Regions from separate parts of the Telluria sp. ZT3P25 genome, predicted to be linked through region 1. Evidence: predicted binding sites of a transcription regulator. Region 1 holds the regulator's gene; each other region holds the start of a gene.
The links. Region 1 encodes sigma-54, which starts transcription at its own class of promoters, with help from an activator protein. Its sites were predicted from a motif close to TGGCANGNAANCTGCTTT; they were not measured.
Positions count from the first base shown of each region.

Region 2: the regulator sigma-54 is predicted to act here: its motif matches at 1,554-1,571, upstream of AC56LY_RS16020 (PEP-CTERM sorting domain-containing protein).
Region 3: the regulator sigma-54 is predicted to act here: its motif matches at 2,687-2,704, upstream of AC56LY_RS11010 (PEP-CTERM sorting domain-containing protein).
Region 4: the regulator sigma-54 is predicted to act here: its motif matches at 2,922-2,939, upstream of AC56LY_RS22975 (transglutaminase family protein).

Region 1 covers NZ_JCASIJ010000002.1:780,946-786,537, reverse strand. The annotation lists gene AC56LY_RS22125 (DUF5694 domain-containing protein) at 7-1,077, opposite strand; gene AC56LY_RS22120 (enoyl-CoA hydratase/isomerase family protein) at 1,163-2,239, opposite strand; gene hpf (ribosome hibernation-promoting factor, HPF/YfiA family) at 2,338-2,694, opposite strand; gene AC56LY_RS22110 (RNA polymerase factor sigma-54) at 2,769-4,256, opposite strand; gene lptB (LPS export ABC transporter ATP-binding protein) at 4,271-5,026, opposite strand; gene lptA (lipopolysaccharide transport periplasmic protein LptA) at 5,023-5,571, opposite strand.
Region 2 covers NZ_JCASIJ010000001.1:3,617,829-3,623,420, forward strand. The annotation lists gene dnaE (DNA polymerase III subunit alpha) at 1-597, opposite strand, end outside; gene AC56LY_RS16020 (PEP-CTERM sorting domain-containing protein) at 822-1,508, opposite strand; gene AC56LY_RS16025 (sulfurtransferase) at 1,740-2,633, shown strand; gene AC56LY_RS16030 (TolC family outer membrane protein) at 2,714-4,036, opposite strand; gene AC56LY_RS16035 (HlyD family type I secretion periplasmic adaptor subunit) at 4,042-5,340, opposite strand; gene AC56LY_RS16040 (type I secretion system permease/ATPase) at 5,403-5,592, opposite strand, start outside.
Region 3 covers NZ_JCASIJ010000001.1:2,473,961-2,479,552, forward strand. The annotation lists gene AC56LY_RS11005 (TonB-dependent receptor) at 1-2,577, shown strand, start outside; gene AC56LY_RS11010 (PEP-CTERM sorting domain-containing protein) at 2,735-3,331, shown strand; gene AC56LY_RS11015 (hypothetical protein) at 3,365-3,682, opposite strand; gene AC56LY_RS11020 (EAL domain-containing response regulator) at 4,082-5,592, shown strand, end outside.
Region 4 covers NZ_JCASIJ010000002.1:980,775-986,366, forward strand. The annotation lists gene AC56LY_RS22975 (transglutaminase family protein) at 1-2,823, opposite strand, end outside; gene AC56LY_RS22980 (circularly permuted type 2 ATP-grasp protein) at 3,014-4,426, shown strand; gene AC56LY_RS22985 (alpha-E domain-containing protein) at 4,428-5,480, shown strand; gene AC56LY_RS22990 (transglutaminase domain-containing protein) at 5,575-5,592, shown strand, end outside.

The DNA of each region.
Region 1 (5,592 bases):
GTCACATTATTTCAGCACCGACGCCGCATCTACAATCCGCACATCATGCATCTGGTGCAGATACGATTCCAGATATCCCTTGTGCGACGCGCCGACGATGACCAGCATGCGCTGACCGGGCCGCAACCCCAGGACGTCCCGGATATTGGCCGCCATGCGCAGGTTGCGCGTTTCCCAGTAACCCACGTACTGGCGGCCGAAGCGCTGCGCTGACGGCTCATTAAGCGCCGCGCCGAAGTCGCTGCGGTAGATCAGGGCCGCCTGGCCGGGCGCATTGTCGGCGCGGTACATCGCCAGCACGCCTTCGGCACTGGCCAGCAACCCCTCCTGCGTCTTGTCCACTGCAGCGCGCTGCTTCGTGGCAGGGTTATCCCACGCCGTCATCAGCGCATCGCCAAACGCCTTCTGGTCTTCAGACGCGCTGTCGGCGGTATGGTCGTCCATTGCGTACAGGCGTTCAAGACCGAGCCGGGCCGCCAGGCGTGCACCGATCATCAGGCTTTCGTCCATCCTGGTTTCCAGCTTCACGAGTACGCTGACCAGTGTGGCATCCAGACCGTCACCGGCACGGCGCTCAACCTCGGGCAAGCGCAGCCACTGGACCAGCGCCGATGCGCGCTCGCCCCCAGCGAGGAACAGCGCTGCCAGGTGACGGCGCTGCGCCGGGGTCGGCGCGTCGGGCCAGGCAGCCAGCAAGGCCTCGGCAGCCTCGGTCGCCGCTGCGACATCCAGGCCTGTGGCCAGCCGCGCCGGTGCAGTATCCCTGCAATAGGAATCGATCGAGTCCTTGTAGCGGACTGGGTAGCGTCGCATGAAGTCGCACTGCGGCCCGGACACCGCCTCGATCGCAATCGCCTGCGGCTTCCATGCGGCCAGGCGTTCGTTCAGCAGCGTCAGGCTGGCGGCCTGGAAGGTTTTCGGCAATTGCGACAGATGGGGGGAGCCCAATACCAGCACCTCATTGGCAGGCCCGGAGGCCGGTCCCTTGAATGCGCCCGCATTGAAGTCAGGCTGCCAGGCCTGGGCGGCGGCGCTGCCGCACAAGGTCATCGACAACAGCAAGGCGGTCATGCGCATCGGGGTTCCTCATCGGTTCATGAAGCCACGATGTTTGCACCGCCTGCACGAAAAGTCACGCGCAAACGGATATGCATGGAGACGCTTACGCGAGATGCCGTAGCGGATGCGCATGCACCGGCCACACCGGCGCAAAGAAGTGCGCCACCATCGCATCGGTCACGAGGTCGAGCGATGGCGGATTCCATTGCGGCGCATTGTCCTTGTCGATGACGAGCGCGCGCACGCCTTCGAGCACCTCGCCATGCTCGAAGTTGCGGCGCACCAGCGAGCGCTCCAGGCGCAGACAGTCGGCGACATCGAGCGATGCGCCGCGCAGCAGCAGCTCGCGCGTCACGCACATCATCAATGGCGAGCGCTGACGCATTGCATTCAATGCCTTCTGCGCGAATGGCGTGTCGTCACCCTCGAGCGAGGCCATGATTGCCGCCACCGAATCCGCGCCAAAGTGCGCATCGATGCGCGCGCGGTTGGCTTGCAATTCGCTCTCGCCGGGGTGCGCCGTGGCAAACTCGCGGATCGCCGCCGGCAGATCCGCGCCTGCCGTCGCCTCGATCAGCGCCTGCAACGCCGGCAGGTCGGCGCCCGGCACGAACACGTCGGCCAGGCCCACATACAGCGCGTCGGCCGCGCCGATCGTCAAGCCGGTCAAGCCCAGGAACATCCCCAATTGCCCCGGCGCGTGCGACAGAAAATGGCTGCCGCCGACATCGGGGAACAGGCCGATATTCACCTCGGGCATCGCCATCTTGGTGCGCTCGGTGACGATGCGCAGGCCGCAATCGGGGCCGCCCTGCGCGATGCCCATGCCCCCGCCCATGACCACGCCATCCATCAGCGCGATATACGGTTTCGGATAAAAATGGATCAGGTGATTCAGCGCGTATTCTTCGGTGAAGAAATCCTCGAGCAGTGCGCTGCCGCCTTGCGGCGAGGCGTTGCCGACCTCGTGGAAGAAGCGGATATCGCCGCCCGCGCACAGTGCTTTTTCGCTGCTGCTGGTGATCACGACCGCATCGACGGCAGCGTCACGCTGCCAGTCGAGCAGGATCGCGGTCAGCGCGCGCACCATGTCCAGTGACAGCGAATTGAGCGCCTTGGGACGGTCTAGCGTGATGATGCCGGTGCGGTTGGCGATGCGGGTCAGGACGTGTTCGGACATGGCGTGATCCATCGAAAGGAAACACGTATTTTACCGGCAGCGGGATGCAAAAAGGGCGTCCCGAAAAGACGCCCCTGGCGGTGGTGACCTGCGCTCGATCAGGCGACAGCGACGTCGGCTTCGTCGACGTCCAGGCGTTTGATCGCTGTGCGGTTATGGTCTTTGAGCATCTGCTTGTGCTTCAGGATTTGTCGATCCAGTTTATCCATCAACATGTCGATCGCGGCATACAGGTCTTGCGCGACGCTCGCCACGTGCAGGGTCTTGCCCGACACCTGGACATTGATTTCAGCTTTTTGCCTTTTTTCTTTTTCAGTGAGGTTATCGACGGCCAGGAAGACGTGGGTATCTATGACTTGATCGAAATGGCGAATAATGCGTTCCAGCTTATTCTGAACGTATTCACGGATGGCAGGGGTTACTTCGAGATGGTGACCACTGATGGTGAGGTTCATACACACTCCTTTGAAGATGTCACGTCGCTTGCACCACACAGGAGCTGAAGGCACAGACTGTATGAGCGGCGTTGTTACAAGGCTTTGCGGAGACTGACGGGGGGGATCTTGAGCGCTTCACGGTATTTTGCGACCGTCCTGCGCGCAATGACCATGCCTTGTTCCCCGAGCATTTCCGCGATCTTGCTGTCGGATAATGGATTCTTAGGGTCTTCTGCTCCTGTCAATTGTGCGATGAGCGCACGGATTGCCGTTGAGGATGCTTCGCCTCCCGCTTCGGTGGCAACGTGGCTGCCGAAGAAATACTTCAACTCGAACATGCCGTGCGGGGTCAGCATGTATTTCTGGGTTGTGACACGAGAGATGGTGCTCTCGTGCAGACCTAGTGTATCAGCTATCTCGCGCAAAACAAGGGGCCGCATGGCAACCGCGCCGTGGCTGAAAAAGTTGCGCTGGCGCTCGACAATCGCCTCGGCCACACGCAGAATCGTGTCGAAACGCTGGCGCATGTTCTTGATGAGCCACTTCGCCTCTTGCATCTGCGCGCCCATCTGGCTCTCGCTGCGGCCCTGCTTGAGCATCGTGGCGTACAGGCTGTTCACGCGCAGGCGCGGCATCACGTCCGGGTTCAGCGTGACCGCCCAGCCATTCTTCGCGCGCCGCACGATCACGTCCGGCACCACGTAATCCGACACGTTCGACGCGAACGCGGCGCCCGGATGCGGATTGCACTGGCGGACCACAGCCTGCACTTCGCGCAGGTCTTCGTCGTCGCAATCGAGCGCTTTTTTCAGCTTGCTGTATTCGCGCTGCGCGAACCAGGTCAGGTAGCCTTCGACGATCTTCAGCGCCATGCGGCGCGTGACCATCGGCACGCCCGGCATGCGCCGGATCTGCAGCGCCAGGCATTCGGCCGCGCTGCGCGCGCCCACGCCCACCGGGTCCATGCTCTGCACCATCGCCAGCGCGCAGCGCAGTTCGTCGAGATCGACCTCGAGTTCTTCGGGCAGCCGCGAGTGGATGTCGTCGAGCGGCTCGTCCAGGTAACCGTTGTCGTCGAGCGCGTCGATCACCAGTTCGGCCAGTGCGCGATCGCGGGTCGAGAGCAGCGTTTCGCGCACCTGTTCCATCAGGTGTTCGCGCAGCGTGATGGCGCACGCCTCCAGCTGCGGGCGGCCGTCTTCGTCGTCGCTGCTGCTACTGCTGCCGGACGACGCGCCGCTGCCTTCGCTCCACTCGTTGTCGGGCCGGTCGCCATCGACCGCGCCGCCTTCAGCGCCCTCGCCTTCGGCCGGCGCGCTGCCTTCACCTTCGGCCTGCTGGCCCGGCGCCGGTGGCGCCTCGCCGGATGCCGGCGCATTGTTGATGGCCCCATCGGCCAGCAAGCGCACCGAATGATCGAGCGGATCGTCGAGCCTTTCGAGCAGCGGGTTATCGCCCAGTATCTGCTCGATCTCCTGGTGCAGTTCGAGCGTCGACAGCTGCAGCAACCGGATCGATTGCTGCAGCTGTGGCGTGAGCGCCAGGTGCTGCGAAGTGCGGAGCTGAAGGGACTGTTTCATCAATTGGTCATGGCTTACATGCGGAAATGTTCACCAAGGTACACGCGGCGCACCGACTCGTCGGCGATGATATCGTCGGGACGGCCGGATGCGAGCACCGCGCCCTGATTGATGATGTAGGCGCGGTCGCAGATGCCAAGCGTCTCGCGCACATTATGGTCGGTGATCAGGACGCCGATCTTGCGCTCCTTGAGGAAGCGCACGATGCGCTGGATCTCGATCACGGCGATCGGGTCGACACCGGCAAAGGGTTCATCGAGCAGCACGAAGCGCGGATTGGTGGCCAGTGCGCGTGCGATCTCCACGCGGCGCCGCTCGCCGCCCGACAGCGACAGCGCCGGGTTCTCGCGCAGCTTTTCGATCTGCAGGTCGGCCAGCAAGTTGTCGAGCCGCTCGCCGATCTGCGCTTTGGTCAGCGACTTGCCGTCGACCTTCTGCAGTTCGAGCACGGCGCGGATGTTTTCTTCCACCGTCAGCTTGCGAAACACCGACGCTTCCTGCGGCAGATACGACAGGCCGAGCACCGCGCGGCGATGGATCGGCAGGCTGGTGATGTCGGTGCCGTTGATGCTGATCGAGCCGGCATCCGACGGCACCAGGCCGACGATCATGTAGAACGAGGTGGTCTTGCCGGCGCCGTTCGGGCCCAGCAAACCCACCACCTCGCCGCATTCGACGTCGAGCGACACGTCGCGCACGACCAGGCGCTTGCCATAGCTTTTCTGCAGGCCCTTGACGACCAGCGTGCTGCGATCGTTCAGCTCCGTCATTGCGTGCCTCCGGCCGGCGTACGCTTGGGCGCCAGGATCAGCGTGCCACGTCCGCCGCCAACCTTGCTTTCGCCGCTGACGTCATTGCGCACGGCGACGACTTCCTTGCGGTTGTCGTACGAGATGAACGGGCCAGTCATCTGGTTGGTCATCCGGTCGTTTTCGAGTTCCTTGACGACCGCGTTCGAGTACAGGCGCACCAGCTCCGAACGTTCATCGTATTCGATGCGTTCGGCCTGACCCTCGACCCACAGGTTCGGGCCGCCGTCGCGCTTCTGCCGGAACGTGGCAGGCTTGCCGTTGGCCGCGGTGAGCGTCACGCTCATATAGCCTTCGGGCGTATCCCTGACCACGGCGCGCTCGGCCTTGACCAGCAACGTGCCGCGGGTCAGGATCACGTTGCCGGTAAAGGTGCGAACGCCCGCGACGCCATCGAGGTCGCCGTTGTCGTATTCAAGTGCCGCCTGCTTGAGCGAGTCGGCCTTTTCGGCCATGGCGGTCAAGGAAAGGAGTGAAAAGAAAGCGGCAGCGAAGAGTTTTTTCATGATGGTGCTGGTCCTGGGTTA
Region 2 (5,592 bases), on a different contig from region 1:
CACCGAATGGCGTACCTGCTGCTCTTGATTGAGCTGGCCGGCGCGCTGGATCTCGATATAAAAATGGCCCGGGAACACGCGCGCCCAGCGCGCTGCGTTGGCCTCGGCGCGGGCGATGTCGCCGTTCTCGATGGCCTGGCCGATGTCGCCAAAGTGCGCGCCCGACAGCACGATCAGGCCATTGGCCTGCGACTGCTCGGGGTTGAGAGTGGACGTGGACGTGGCCAGCGCTTCGAGCCATTCGGCGCGCAGTTCGGCGCGGCCCTTGTGCTGGTTGGTAAGCCAGGCACGCGCCAGCAGGTCGCACAGCTGCAGGTAGCCGGTGTGATTCTTGGCCAGGATCAGCAGGCGATGCGGCTTGTCGCGGTTGTCGTCGTTGGTGATCCAGGCATCGACCCCGACGATCGGCTTGACGCCCTTGCCGCGCGCCTCTTTGTAGAAGCGCACCAGGCAAAAGGTATTGGCCAGGTCGGTCACGGCCAGCGCCGGCTGCCCATCCTTGACCGCCGCCTTCACCAGCTCGTCAATACGGACCAGGCCGTCGACGATGGAGTATTCGGAGTGGATGCGCAGATGGGTAAAAGTCGGGGAAGTCATCCCCGCATTTTACCGCGCCCGGGCCAGTCGCATGGGGCGGACCGATGCAAATGACATTGCTGAAACATCTCCCGGCACCGCTTGCCCCGCGCGCACAGTGCTGCGCTGCCCGGCGCCTCCTGTTCTGTGGTTGACGTAAAAAAACGTCGTTCCCGCTTGCGCAGGAAACGACGTTTTCAGGGCAGCGCCGGCGAGCAGGCCGAAGCCTGCGCGCGCTTGCGTGATCAGCCGCGCTTGTTGCGACGGGTGAATGCCAGACCGGCCAGTGCCAGACCCATCAGGGCAATGCTGCTTGGCTCAGGCACTTCAGCCGCGAGGCCGGTGACGTTCAGGTTGCTCACGGTCATGGTCAGACCTTTGTCGATGCCCAGGGTGCGCACGCCGATGGCGTCGAACGACGTCAGGTTCGAGTTGCCGGTTGCCATCAGGTCAGCACCGGTCAGCGACGATTTTTCGTCAGCCGTTGCATTGAGCCACATGTCGAAGCGGTTGTAGGTCGTCGAACCAGCGCTCTTGTACAGGTTGGCGAAGATGTTGTAGGTGGTGCCGGCAACCAGGTTGCTGTTGGCCATGAACGGGCCGCTTTCGCCGCTCAGGCGGGCGAACAGGTCGTTGGTGCAGCTGCCGCCCGTGCCGCAGTTTGCCTTGAAGCCAACGTTCGGACCTTTGTAGCCCTCGGACGTGTTGTTCGAGTTGCCGAACCACAGAGCCATGAAATCGTTGCTGTCAACGGTGGCGCCGGTGTAGGTCAGGTTGAAGTCGATCAGCACGCTGCCACTTTGCGCTGCCGGCATCACGTTAGTGTAGGCAGTGTTGCTGTCCGAGTTGAAGGTCAGCGTCGAAGGGATGGTGGCTGCCGAAGCGGCACCAGCGGTCAGCGAAAGGGCCAGCAGAGCGATATTACGGATCATTGTTGTTTTCCTAGTAGATCAAAGTTTGAACAGCACAGCCACCTATAAGCAAGCTTGATGCCAGGGCGTTACCTACCATACAAATCAATGACTTATTTGATATTCATCAATGCTCTGATGCAATGGTGTAAATCTATCCGACAAGCATACGGCGGTTCCCTGATGGTTGGCAGCGTCGACTGACTTATAATGTCGGCCTGTCCCGTTCATGTTTGCTTCTTCCTTACCGCCATGTCTTCCGCTCAACAGTACGTCAACATCGCCGCCTACAAATTTGTCACGCTCGACGACCTGGAAACCTTGCGCCCGCAGTACCAGGCGCTGTGCAACGAGCTGGCCCTGAAGGGCACGGTGCTGCTCACGCCGGAAGGCATCAATATGTTCCTGTCGGGCACCCGCGAGCACATCGACACGTATCTCGACTGGGTACGCAGCGACGCCCGCCTGGCTGACCTGACGTGGAAAGAGAGCCTGTCGACCGAACAGTCGCACAAGCGCATGCTGGTCAAGATCAAGAAAGAGATCATCACGATGCGCATGCCGCTGATCAAGCCCGAACTGGGCCGCGCGCCTGCGGTCGATCCGGTCACGCTCAAGCGCTGGCTCGACCAGGGTCACGATGATGACGGCGTCGAGGTCGTGATGATGGAAACGCGCAATGCCTTCGAAGTCGACGTCGGCACGTTCGAGAACACGCTCGACTACCGCATCGACAAGTTCACCGAGTTTCCTGAAGTCGCAGCGCAGCACCGCGATGAGCTGGCCGGCAAGACGGTCGTGACGTTCTGCACCGGCGGCATCCGCTGCGAAAAAGCGGCGATCCACATGAAGGAAATCGGCTACGAGCGCGTATATCAGCTCGAGGGCGGCATCCTGAAGTATTTCGAGGACGTCGGCGGCGCGCACTACACGGGCGACTGCTTCGTGTTCGACTACCGTACCGCGCTCAATCCCAAGCTCGAGCCGACTGAAACCGTGCAGTGCTTCGCGTGCCGCGCGATCGTCACGCCCCGCCAGCAACTGTCGCCAGATTATGTGTATGAGGTGTCTTGTCCGCATTGCGTGGGCAAACATGCTGCCACGAGCGCAGAGGCCGCCGGCAACGCCAGCAACGCGCCTGGCTGACCCCACGCAGCACCATTGAAAAAGGCCTACGCGTTAGTTGCTCGTAGGCCTTTTTTACGTGCGGCACTGACGCCGCCGGATTACTGGAAGTACGCGGCCAGCAGCCTGACGTCATCCCGGCCAAGCGTGCCGGCGGCAGCCTTCAAGCGCAGGGACGCGAGCATGTAGCCGTAGCGCGCCTGGGCCAGGTCGCGCTGCGCGATCGACAGCTGGCGCTGCGCATTGAGCAGATCCAGGTTGATGCGCACGCCGCCCTTGATGCTTTGCTCGGTGGCGGTGACCAGCAACTGCGCCGAATCGACCGCCTTGATCAGCGCATCGATGCGCGGCACGCTGCTTTCGGTCAGCGTGTACTGACGGCGCAGCTCGACCAGCGTACGGCTGATCTGCGTTTCGAGCTCGGCCAGCGCCCTGCCCTTGTTGGCCGCCGCCTGGCGCGTCGATGCGGTGATGGCGCCGCCCGAATAAATCGGAATATTCAGCTGAAAGCCGATACTCTGCGTCTTGATATCCTGGTTGACCGTGTTCGTGGTATCGGAAATACCACGGTTGTAGGTCGCGACCGCATCCAGGCGCGGGTAATGTCCGGCGCGCTGTCGCTTGATTTCCTCGGTAGAAATCTGCACATTGAACTGCAGCGCCTGGATATCCGGATTGCGTGCCAGTGCGGTTTCTTTCCAGCGATCGTAGCCAAGCACATCCTTTTGCTCGACGCGAAAGCCCGGCTGGAGCTGGGTCAGCGTATCGACCTGGCCACCGACGATGCCGGCCAGCGTGTCCAGCGCAGACCCCAGCGTGTTCTGGGCCTCGATCAGTGCAGCCTCGGCCAGATCCAGACGCGACTGCGTCTCGAGCATGTCGGTCTTGGTGCCCTCGCCCTTTTCGAACAGGCGGTTATTGACGCTGCGCTGCTCGGCGAATACTTCGCGTTCGGCACGCGCCAGCGCGACCTGATCGGCCTGGAACAAGGCATCGAAATATGCCTCGGCCACGCGAAGGATGACGGTCTGCTCCTGGCTTTCGAACTGCGCCGCTGCATAGCTCGTCTGGGCGACACCCTGGCGGTAGCGCGCCAGCGCGTCCATGGCGAACAGCGGCTGACGTACCTGCACCGTGGTCGAGCGCGAAATATAACGTTCGTCACGCAGGGTACGGCCAGCACTCTCGGTCAGGTTGTCCACCTTGTTGGCGCCGTGGCTCGCGCTTACGCTTGGCAACAGCCCGGCGCGGCCGAGAATGCGGTTTTCCTTGCCCGCCTCATTGGTGAACTGCGCAGCCCGGAATGCCGGGTCGTGCTGCAATGCGAGGTCGTAGGCTTGCAGCAGATTGACTGCCGACGCCTGGGCACTGAGCGCGACCAGCGCGGCGCCCAAAAGGCCAGGCAACAGTTTCATCGAGAACATGCGCATCAGTCCTCCGACATCGATGTCTGGGCGCGATCGATGATCGGCTTGAGCAGGTAACTCATCATCGAGCGCTCGCCAGTCTTGACGAAGACCTCGACCGGCATGCCGGCCTGGATTTCCATTTTCTTCTGGGCGATGATGCGCGCACCTTCCGGCGTGACCCGGGCCTTGACCTTGTAGTAAGGCACGCCGGTATGTTCGTTGATGGCGCGGTCGGCCGACACCTGCATGACTTCACCCGGAATGTGCGGCGTACGGTTGGTGTTAAATGCCGAGAAGATCAGCTCGACCGGCAAGCCGACGTGCACCTTGTCGACCATGTTCACCGGCAGTTCGCCTTCAGCGATCAGGGCGCTGCCCGATGGCACGATGTCCATCATCTTGGCGCCGGGGCCGACAATGCCGCCACGCGTGAAGATCGACGAACCGACGACGACGCCGTCAGCCGGCGCGCGCACTTCGGCATTCTTCAGATCATAGTCCTGTGCCTGCAGGCGGGCGCCCTGGCCTTCGGCTTCGCGCTGCACATCCACCAGTTGCCCGCGCACTTCTTTCTGGAAGTCCTGTACGCGCTGCACCTTGCGCAGGTTCAGTTCCAGTACCTGGCGCTGGGCACGGCCGATATTGCCGATGTCTTCCGACATCTCGCCGCTCAGCTGCGCATAGGTGCGCTCGACGTCGAGCAGGCGATTACGCGCGATGTAGCCATCCTTGGCCAGGTCGCGCATGCCGCCCAGTTGCTCCTTGAGGAAGGTCGCCTGTTCGCGCTTGCTCGCGCGGGCTTCTTCGAGGCCCTTGATCTGCATGCGCAGGCCAGCGACGTTCTCGTCGATGGCATTGAGTTCACTGTCGAGCGAGATACGGCGCGACGAGAGCAGCTGGTTCTGCAGCGCCATCGCGGCGCTTACTTGCGGATCGGCCTTGAACGGCTCAAGCGCCACAGGGAACGCGATCGTCTTTGCGCCACTACCCTCGGCCTGCAGGCGCGCGATGGTGGCCCAGGCCGCGATGAACTGCGCGCGGGTGGACTCGACATTCGACGATGCCAGCACATTGTTCAGGCGCACGACCACCTGGCCCTGGCGCACCGTGTCGCCATCCTTGACCAGGATGTCCTGCACCGTGCCGCCGGTCAGATGCTGCACCGACTTGCGGTTGCCTTCGGCGACGACGGTGCCCGACATCGGCACGCCGCGATCCAGTGGCGCCGTGGTGGCCCACAGCAGGAAGCCGCCGAAGCCAACGACGATGACGAGCCAGCCGAAGCGGCTATAACTTCGTGTGTCAGTTTGCACATCCACAGGTGTTACTTCATGCGTAATAACCTCTGCTACGTCATGCTTGTTTTCGGCTTTAATGAGTTTCATTTTTCCTGTCCAATCCGCGCTGACTCTGCCTGTGGCGTTGCGCGTGCCGCAGCGTCAGCTTGCGATGCCCTATGTTGTGCTGCAGCTTGAGCCGCCTGTGCCTGCTTCTGATTCTGGTCTTGCAATGCCTGTAGAACATCTCCAGTAGGACCGAACATACCGACGGTGCCCTCGTTCAACAGCAGC
Region 3 (5,592 bases), on a different contig from region 1:
CGCGTGCAGTCCGAAACCGCGCTGCCAGTGCAAACGATTTCACGTGCCGAGATCGAGAAAACAGGCGTGACCACCGCCGCCGAACTGATGGGGCGCGTGTCGGCCAACAGCAACGGCCTGACCGATGGCGCCAGCATCAATGTCGGCGGCGACCAACGCGGCTTCAACAGCGCCAACCTGCGCGGCATCGGCACCTCGTCCACGCTGGTACTGCTCAATGGCCGGCGCATGGCCAACTTCGCGTCGCCCGGCGACGACAGCGGCGTTGACCTGAACAATATCCCGGCCGCGGCGCTCGAGCGCGTCGAAGTGCTGCTCGACGGTGCATCGGCGCTGTATGGCACCGATGCCATCGGTGGCGTCATCAACTTCATCACCCGCAAGGATTTCCAGGGACTGGAAGCCAACTTGTACGTCGGCACGACCGACGAAGGCGGCGCCGGCAAGCGCACCGCCAGCCTGAGCGCCGGCAAGGGCGTGCTCGAGCGCGACGGTTACAACGTGTTCGCTGTGGCCGACTTCCAGCGCACCAATCCGTTGAATACATCGCAGCGCAGTTTTATTCCCGGCCTGCAGGTCGAGCAGCGCCTGGGTCACCTGCTCTCCAGCTACACCAGTCCGGCCAATATCCGCTTGAGCTCGGCCCAGCGCGACCACCTGCAGGAGATCGGCTTCACACTCAATGGGCGGCCGATCACGAACCGCCTGATCAACCTGTCGGTCCCGGGCTGCGCGCCACCGGCCAACGTCTACCTGCCGGACGGCACGGGCGGCGTCGATGCGTGCACCTATAACTACATGGGCGACACCGAGCTGTATCCGAAGTCCGAAAAGGCCAGCCTGCTCAGCCGCGCCGTGATCAAGCTGGGCGGGTCGCACCAGGCATACGCCGAAATGGCGCTCAGCCGCGCCAAGACCGACTACACCGGCTCGTCGGCGCGCGTGGCCGGCTACGTCGATTATTCGCGGGTGCCGCAACTGGCTGGCACCGGCCTGGACCAATTGGATGACGACATCCCGGGCGAGCTGGAATTGCGCATGCGCCTGAACGAAGCAGGCCAGCGCACCAGCACGCTCACCAGCGAAGGCGTGCGTTTCGTCGTTGGCGTGACGGGCACCGTGGGCGGCTGGGATTACGACACCGCGTTCAACCACAGCGTCAACACGGTCAAGGACCGCGACACCCACGGCTACCTGCTCTACAACGAGCTGCTCGAGGGAATCGCCGACGGCCGCATCAACCCGTTCGGTGCATCGAGCGCCGAAGGCCAGGCGCTGATCGACAGCATCCAGGTCGATGACGTCGTGCGCCGCGCGCGCGGCACGCTCGACGCCCTCGACGTCAAGTTCTCACGCGCCCTGATGCCGATGGCGGGCGGCGATCTGGCGGTGGCGATTGGCGGCGAAGCACGGCGCGAGAAAAACCGCTTCACGCCATCGGCCCTGCTATTGAGCGACAACATCAACAATGACGCGGCGCCGGAAGGTGGCCGCGCCACCAGCGACAGCCGCGATGTGGCCGCAATCTATGGCGAAGTGCTGGTACCGTTCGCAAAGCAGTGGGAAGCGCAACTGTCGGCGCGCTACGACCATTACGAAAACGTGGGCGGCGCGGCCAGTCCGAAAATCGGCCTGACCTACCGGCCAAGCGAGGCGCTGCTGCTGCGCGGCTCGGCCGGCCGGGGCTTTCGCGCGCCGTCGATGACGGAGCTGTACCGCCCGACCGTCTACAGCAGCACGGCCACCCTGCCCGATCCGGTCTACTGCGCCACGGTCGAGAACAATTACTCGGACTGCGCCGACAACTGGGACACGCGCCGCTACAGCAACGAGAACCTGAAACCAGAGCGCAGCCGCCAGTTCTCGCTGGGCGCCGTGTTCGCCGCCGGCAAGCATGTCAGCGCGTCGATTGACTACTGGAACATCAAGCGCACGAACCTCATCAGCGAAATCGGTGACGACATCATCCTCGGCAATCTCGCCAAATATGGCGATCTCGTGTACCGGGATGAGGACGGCCTGATCGACTATATCGAGCTGCGCAAGGACAACCGCGGCGCGCAACTGGCACGCGGCATCGACCTGGCGCTCACGGTACGCGGCGTCGACACGGCCATCGGCCGCTTTGGCGGGCGCCTGAACGGCACCTATGTGCTGACGTCGGACATCCAGAATGCACCCGGGGACGAATTCGTGAGCAACCTGAACCGCTTCGTGACCGATGGCGTGGTCCAGCGCTGGCGTCACACGGTGAGCTTCGACTGGGATCGCGGACCGCTGTCGGCCAGCCTGCAAAACACGTTCTCGAGCGGCTATGAAGACCAGAATACGGCGATCAATATCGACAACGGCAGCGTGGTGGCAGCCAACCGGGTCAAGCGCTATTCGTTGTGGGATTTGTCGGGCGCGTATGCAATCGATGCGCACCTGAAGCTGCGCGTGGGCATCCAGAATCTGTTCGACAAGAGCCCGCCGTATTCGAACCAGGCCTATTACTTCTTGTCGGGATATGACCCAAGCTATACGGACCCTCGCGGGCGCCGTTTCTATGCCAGTGCCAATTATTCGTTCAGATAAAGCCTGGCGGGATACCGCCGTGTCGGGAAAGCTTACAGACGTAAATACACCCGACCGGCGCTGATTAAAACTCTTATTGGAATCAGACACTTGAAACCAATATGACGGATGGCATGGTTACTGCTAGTTACAAGACTCACACTAACTGGAGAAAACCATGTCCCTGCGTATCCTGAAAAAGCTGCTTGTCGGGTTGTCATTACTGGCTTGCACGTCCGCATTCGCTGTACCGCTGGTGGTCAATATCGCTGGTGCCCAGAGCTTTGGCGAAGTGGGAGAAGCAGGCAATACGGTATTCACGTTCAATGTGGGCGCAGGGTCCCAGATCACCAGTGTCGCCTTCAACGTCAACATTACCGCTTTCACACCGAGCTATCTGTCCGAGGTCGGCTTGTATTTCAGCGATTCAGCGCAGTCGACGGGCGTGTATTTCAACCCGGGCTTTGAAAACCCGGACCCTGGCACCGCCACCTACGCCGGTTCGGCCAGCCTGATCGACCTCGGATTTGACTTCCTGGTCGGCGCGGATGGCATCCTGCGTCTGGAGTTCTACGAGGATTTCGATGATGGATTGGTGTCGCCAGACGGCATCTGGAACTTCGGCACGATCACCTTTGGTGTGACGGAAGTGGGCGGTCCTGTGGATCCGGGCACGGACATTCCTGAGCCGGCAACCGGCATGCTGCTCGGCGCCGGCCTGGCCTTGATGGGCTTTACGGCGCAGCGCCGTCGCACCGGCGCCAACAGGGTTTAAGCCGCAACCTGGCGCAGTTGCCTGGCAGCTGCGTCACAGGGACTGGTTCTCGATACGAACCAGTCTCCAGCAGTCGTCCATCTTGAAGTAATACGACACCAGGTAATTGGTGTCGGCCTTGGCCAGATTGACGCGCGCCGTCGATACGGTGACGTCTTCCAGTTGCATGACAAGTGCGTTGTCCTTGCGCTCTTGCACCAATGGCATGACGGGAAATTCAACCGGCTCGACCGTCGTGTAGCTGCGTTGCACCGCCTCGTCACTGGAGAATCGCTGGATGAAAAACGAAATATCCTGCGCCGGACAAACGGACGCCGATGTGGTCGCGGGCGCATCCGACTGCGTGGTCAACTGAGCCGCCTGGCAATAGCCTGCTGACGTCAGCAGCAGCGCGAAGAATAGCTTGTCCAAACCGCCCAAAATAACCTCCCCGATCGATTCCCTCAGAAATGGCGCGCTGCGATCAAAGCGCAGCCTGCGCCCCAGTTTACCAGAAGAGCCACAGCGCCCTGAACACGGTCAGCCTGCTTGCTTGACAGGTCGTCATCACGAAAATGGGAACGTGCGTCAGCTGTTCTGTCGCCATACAGGAACGAAAAGCCTCTGACACCCGACATTTCTGCACACGATTGCATTGTCATGCCTCAAATGCAACGGATAAGCTGGCATTATGTAGCAGATAAAACATGAACGACTGCAACCCTCACGGGCGCCAGGCACAGAAAATCGCACGGCTCTGACAGAATGACGATGAATCGATTTCGAACTACCGGACTCCCGGCCAGCATCCGGGGCACGTTGCCCACTCATCTTGACGCTTCCGCCACCACCCCTCTCCACCGCCCCCGCCTGCTGCTGGTCGACGACGAGCCGCGAGTATTGGCCTCACTGCAGGAAATGCTTAAAGGCAGCGGCTACGCCATCACGACGGCCGACAGCGGCACTGCCGCGCTGGCGTGCCTGGCAGAGATGCGCTTCGACCTGGTGCTGCTCGACCTCTTGATGATGGATGTCGATGGGCATCAGGTCATGGACTTTATCAATCAGCACGACATCAAGGCCGACGTCATCGTTGTCAGCGGCACCGTCGGCATCGATTCGGCCATCGGGGCCTTGAAGCGCGGTGCCCACGATTACCTGCGCAAGCCGTTCAGCCGCGAAGAATTGCTGCGCACGGTGGAAAACGCGCTCAAGCAGCGCGACCTGCAGCAGATCAACCGTCGCATGGTAGCAGCGCTCGCGCTGTCCGAAAAAAAATACCGTTATTTGGTCGATGCCTCGCCCGACATGATCTACATGCTCGGTCATGAAGGCCGCTTTACCTACGTGAACGACCGCGCGTGCCAGATGCTGGGCTATGAACGCGAGGAGCTGCTGGGCCAGCACTACACGGCGCTGCTGTATCCCGAAGACCACGAGCGCGCACTCTACGTCTTCAACGAGCGGCGCGTCGGCGAGCGGGCCTCGCGCGATGTCGAACTGCGCGTGACGTGCCGGGCAAGCCCGATGCACGGACACGCCACCGTCGCCGACACATCGGTGATGACGATCTCGCTCAACGCGATCGGCATGCACCGCGAAAAACGCGATCCGCACACGCCGACCTATGTCGGCACCTACGGCATCGCACGCGACGTCAGCGCACGCAAGCGTGCCGAGGCAGTCATCCATCACCAGGCCTACCACGACATCCTGACCGACCTGCCCAACCGCGTGCTGTTCAAGGACCGGCTCGGCCTGGCGATGCTGCAGGCGCGCCGCAAGCGCGCTGAACTGGCGGTGATGTTCATCGACCTGGACCGCTTCAAGCTGGTCAACGACACACTCGGCCACGGCCACGGCGACAAGTTACTGCAGCAAGTGGCGCAGCGCCTGAAGGACTGCCTGCGCAAGGGTGACACGCTGGCACGCCAGGGTGGCGACGAGTTCACGATCGTGCTGCCCGACCTGCGCTCGCGCGACGACGCTCGCGTGGTTGCCGACAAGTTCATCGAGCAGCTGCATCAGCCATTCGACCTGGCCGGCACCGAGGTGCATATTTCGGCGTCGATCGGCGTGGCCATCTACCCCGAGCACGGTGAGTCGATCGACGAACTGCTGCGCAATGCCGACATCGCGATGTACCGCGTCAAGGACCTGGGCAAGAACGGCCATGCGTTCTACGATCCGTCGATGCACGACGCGCTGCACCAGAACGTCGCGCTGGAACAGCATCTGCGCCGCGCACTCGAGCGCAACGAACTCGAGATGTACTACCAGCC
Region 4 (5,592 bases), 200 kb from region 1:
GCCTTCGTAGACGACGGTGCCAAAGCGCGGGAAGCGGAACTCGATGAACGGCTCGAACCAGTGGTCCTCGAACGCATAGCCGGCCGCGCGCAGGTCTTTCGCCACGTCGCGGATATCCTGCGCGACGAAGTGCGGCAGCATCCAGCGGTCATGCAGCGCCGTGCCCCAGTGCACCAGCTTGGCCTGCAGCGGCTGGCGCCAGAAGCGCGCGACCAGTGCGCGCAGCAGCAGCATTTGCAAGAGGCTCATGCGCTCGTGCGGCGGCATTTCAAACGCGCGGAATTCCACCAGGCCCAGGCGGCCGGTCGGGCCGTCCGGCGAGTACAGCTTGTCGATCGAGAACTCCGAGCGGTGCGTGTTACCCGTCAGGTCGACCAGCATATTGCGCAGCAGGCGGTCGACCATCCACGGCTTGTCGCCGGGGTGCATGGTCGGCAGCACCTTGTCCATTTGCTGGAACGCGATCGCCAGCTCGTACAGGTTGTCGTCGCGCGCTTCATCGACGCGCGGCGCCTGGCTGGTCGGGCCGATGAAGGTGCCCGAGAACAGATACGACAGGGCAGGGTGGATCTGCCAGTACGTGATCAGGCTTTTCAGCAGGTCCGGCCGGCGCAGCATTGGGCTGTCTTCGACCGTGGCGCCGCCCAGCGTCGCGTGGTTGCCGCCGCCGGTGCCGGTGTGGCGGCCGTCGAGCATGAATTTTTCGGTGCCCAGGCGGGTCAGGCGCGCTTCCTGGTACAGCGTCGTCATGTTGTGGACCAGCTCATGCCAGCTTGCCGCCGGATGAATATTGACCTCGATGACGCCCGGATCGGGCGTGACGCTGAGCAGCTTGATACGCGGGTCGCGCGGCGGCGCATAACCCTCGATGCGCAGCTTCATCTTCAGCTTGGCGGCCGTGTTCTCGACCGCCGTGACGAGCGCCAGGTAATCCTCGATGCGCTTTTGCGGCGGTATGAAGATGTACAGGCGGCCGGCACGCACTTCGAGGCACAGCGCGGTATGAATGACTTCGCGCGCTTCCGGGTCAGCCGAGAGAGGCGCCGACTTGTGCGTCGATTTCCCGGGCGCCACGCTCAGGACCGGGCGCCGGTCCTTCTTGCCGACCGGGAGCGGGCCGCGCGGCGCGAACGGGTCGACATCGAAATCGGGATCGCGCTCTTCGGGCAGCACCCACGGCAGCGTGGCCAGCGGCAGCCGCAGGCCGATCGGCGAATCGCCCTCGATCAGGTACAGGTTTTCGCGCTTGAGCGGCCACGGCGACGTGCGCCAGCTGGTGCCGAGCATGACCGACGGATCGTGTTCGCGGGCTTTGAGTGGCAGCACGTAGCCGGCCACCTGGCCCAGGCCCCGTTCGAGCAGGCGCGCCAGGCGGCGGCGCTCTTCCGGCGCTTTCAGGTCGGCGTCCAGCGGATCGAGATTGCGCGGCAACGCCTGCTCGCGCTGGGCTTGCAGCAGCACGTCTTCGTAGGCGGGAATAGCGCTGCCGGCCGGCAGGCCGAGCGATTTGACCAGCTCCGCGGCAAAGCGGCCGGCATCTTCGCTGCCGTAGCCATCATCGATGTGCTCGTCCGAGAACAGCGACGGATCGAACCACATCGGCTGGCCATCGACGCGCCAGAAGATGTTCAGAGCCCAGCGCGGCAGCGGCTCGCCGGGATACCACTTGCCCTGGCCGTAATGGATCATGCCGCCCGGTGCAAAATGGTTCTTCAGGCGGTGCATCAGGTTGCCCGCCAGCTCGCGCTTCTTGTCGCCGTGCGCCAGCGTGTTCCATTCGGCGCCGTCCATGTCGTCGATCGACACAAAGGTCGGCTCGCCACCCTGTGTCAGGCGCACGTCCTGGTTCACCAGGTCGGCATCGACCTGCTGGCCCAGGCGATTGATCTTGTCCCAGTCGTGTTCCGTGTACGGCTTGGTCACGCGCGGGTCTTCGTGGATGCGCGTGATCGTCATTTCGTGGACGAACGTGACTTCGGCCTTGTCGGTAAAGCCGGTGACCGGCGCAGCCGACGACGGCATCGCCGTGCAGGCCAGCGGAATATGGCCTTCGCTGGCCAGCATGCCCGAGGTCGGGTCGAGGCCAATCCAGCCGGCGCCCGGCACATACACCTCCGTCCAGGCATGCAGATCGGTGAAGTCGACGGTGGTGCCGCTCGGGCCGTCGAGCGCTTCCTGGTCGGCGGTGAGCTGGATCAGGTAGCCGGACACGAAACGCGCCGCCAGGCCCATCTCGCGCAGGATCTGCACCAGCAGCCAGCCGGTATCGCGGCAGGAGCCGGAGCGTATCTGCAATGTGTCTTCCGGCTCCTGCACACCCGGCTCCATCCGCAGCAGGTACGCGATGTCGCGCTGCAGGCGCTGGTTGATGGCCACCAAAAAGTCGTTCGTGCCCATCGGCTGGGCCAGCAGGTCGCGCCGCGCGCTGGCGACCCACTCGGCCAGCAGCGGGCCAGGCTCTTGCGATTTGGTGTACGGGCTCAGTTCGGATTGCAGCAGGTCGGGGTAGGCGAACGGGAAGGTCTCGGCGTATTTTTCGACGAAGAAGTCGAACGGGTTAATCACCGTCATGTCAGCAACGAGGTCGACTGTGAACTCGAGCACGTCGGTTTGTTCGGGGAACACGAAACGGCCGATGTAATTGCCGTACGGGTCTTGCTGCCAATTGATGAAATGCTCTTTCGGCAGGACGGTCAATGAGTACGACAGGATCGGTGTACGCGCATGTGGCGCCGGACGCAGGCGCACTTCATGCGGTGACAGATTGACCAGGCGGTCGTAACGGTAGCTGGTCTTGTGATGAAGCGCAACGCGGATAGCCATGCGGTGGTGCCTTTCGATTGGGGCGCGATCGATGCCGGCGCTCTGAATTTGGTCGTATTGGTTTGCGCGCAACTAAGTAAGCGCAATATAGAAGCATTTAAGCATGATTCATACCTGCGTTCGTTTGACTTGCGAGTCGGACGGGGTGGCTGGCACGTTTCTTGTTAGTATTCTGGCACAGGAGGCAATGATGTCGAACTTTTACGATGAAATGTATTCCACGGCAGCAACCGTACGACCTCATTACCAGGCGTTCGCGGATTGGCTCGCCCAGCAGCCCCCACATCTGATCGATCAGAAGCGGGCAGAAGCCGAGCTGAACTTCCAACGCGTGGGGATCACGTTCGCTGTGTACGGCGACAACGCCGGCAAGGAACGGTTGATCCCATTCGACATCATTCCGCGTGTGATCAACGCCGCCGAGTGGGCCAAGCTGCAGGCCGGCCTGGTGCAGCGCGTGACCGCGCTGAACCGCTTCCTGCACGATGTGTACCACGACCAGAACATCTTGAAGGCAGGCGTCATTCCCGCCGAACAGATCCTGAATAATGCGCAGTACCGACCGGCCATGCAAGGCGTCAAGGTGCCCCTGGATATCTACGCGCACATTGCCGGCGTCGACATCGTGCGCGCCGGCGAGGGCGAGTTCTACGTCCTGGAAGACAATCTGCGCGTGCCGTCAGGCGTGTCGTACATGCTGGAAAACCGCAAGATGATGATGCGGCTGTTCCCGGCACTGTTCGCGCGCAACCGCGTGGCCCCGGTCGACCATTATCCCGACCTGCTGCTGGACAATCTGCGCACCGTGGCGCCGCATGGCGGCGACGATCCGACCGTGGTCGTGCTCACGCCCGGCATGCACAATTCGGCCTACTTCGAGCATGCGTTCCTGGCCCAGCAAATGGGCGTGGCGCTGGTGCAGGGGCAAGACCTGTATGTCAGCAATGACACCGTCTACATGCGCACGACGCGCGGCCCGAAGCAGGTCGATGTCATCTATCGCCGCATCGACGACGATTACCTCGATCCGCGCGCGTTCCGCCCCGAATCCACGCTGGGCGTGCCGGGCCTGCTCGACGCCGTGCGCGCTGGCCGCGTTGGCCTGGCCAATGCCATCGGCACTGGCGTGGCCGACGACAAGTCGATCTACCCGTTCGTGCCCGACATGATCGAGTTCTATCTCGGCGAAAAGCCGATCCTGAACAACGTGCCGACCTATCAATGCCGCAAAAAAGAGCACCTGGACTACACACTGGCGAACTTGCCGCAACTGGTGGTCAAGGAAGTGCACGGCGCCGGCGGCTACGGGATGCTGGTCGGACCGGCCTCGACGACGGCCGAGATCGAAGATTTCCGCCGCCGCCTGCTGGCCAATCCGGACGGCTACATTGCCCAGCCGACGCTGGCTTTGTCGGCCTGCCCGACCTATGTGGAATCGGGCATCGCGCCGCGCCACATCGATCTGCGCCCGTTCGTGTTGTCGGGCAAGACCGTGTCGATGGTGCCGGGCGGGCTGACCCGCGTGGCGTTGCAAGAAGGCTCCCTGGTGGTCAATTCGTCGCAGGGCGGCGGCACCAAGGACACCTGGATACTGGAGAACTAGCATGTTGAGCCGCACCGCAGATCATTTGTTCTGGATGGCCCGCTACACCGAGCGGGCCGAAAACACGGCGCGCATGCTTGACGTGCGTGTTCAGTATTCGCTGATGCCGCAATCGGCCCAGGCCGAGCAGCAGGGCTGGCGCACGATGTTGAGCGTGTCCGAACTCGAAGCGCAGTTCGACGCCAAGTACGACGCGCTGACGCAGAAGAACGTCATCGACTTCATGGTGCGCGACCCGGACAATCCGTCGTCGATCGCGAGCTGCCTGCGCGCCGCGCGCGAAAACGCCCGCGCCGTGCGCGGCACCTTGACCACCGAAGTCTGGGAAACCGAGAACACCACCTGGCTCGTGCTGCAAAAGCACCTGAGCGAGCGCATGTTCGAACGCGATCCCGGCCAGTTCCTCGAATGGGTCAAGTACCGCTCGCACCTGTCGCGCGGCGTCACACTGGGCACGATGTTCCAGGATGAAGCGTTCAACTTCATCCGCCTGGGTACCTTTTTGGAACGGGCCGACAACACGGCGCGGATCCTCGACGTGAAGTTCCGGTTCCTGGCGTCCGACACGATCCAGGAAGGCGCGCAGGGCGAATACTATTACCTGGCCGCGCTGCTGCGCTCGGTCTCCGCGTTCGAGACGTATCGCAAGGTGTACCGCCACGCGATTACGCCGACCCGCGTGGCCGAACTGTTGATTTTGCAGGGCAAGATGCCGCGCTCGCTGGTGGCGTGCATGGCCGCTGTCGTCGCCGTGCTGCAGGACGTACGCAACGAGCTGTCGCACGACACCGAGCGGCTGGCGGAAAAACTGCATGCGTCGCTCAAGTCGGCCGAGATCAACGAGATCCTCGAGGAAGGCCTGCACGAGTTTTTGACCAAGTTCCTGGCTTGTATTGGCGAGCTGGGCAACGGCATTGGACGCGACTTCCTGCTGCCGGTGGCGCCGGAGTTGCCGGAGGTTGCGCCAGCGCCGGCACCGACCCAGTCGCAGACGCAGTCGCAAACTTCGTCGCAGACCTCGTCACAGACGCAGACCCAGTCGCAGACGCGTTGATCAATCCGCGCACCAAACAGTGGCGTCGCGCACCGTCATGGCCAGAGTGCGTCATGACGGTGCGCACGTTTTAAAGAAGGAAGGCGGGCTTGGAATGTGGCTGCGAACCGGT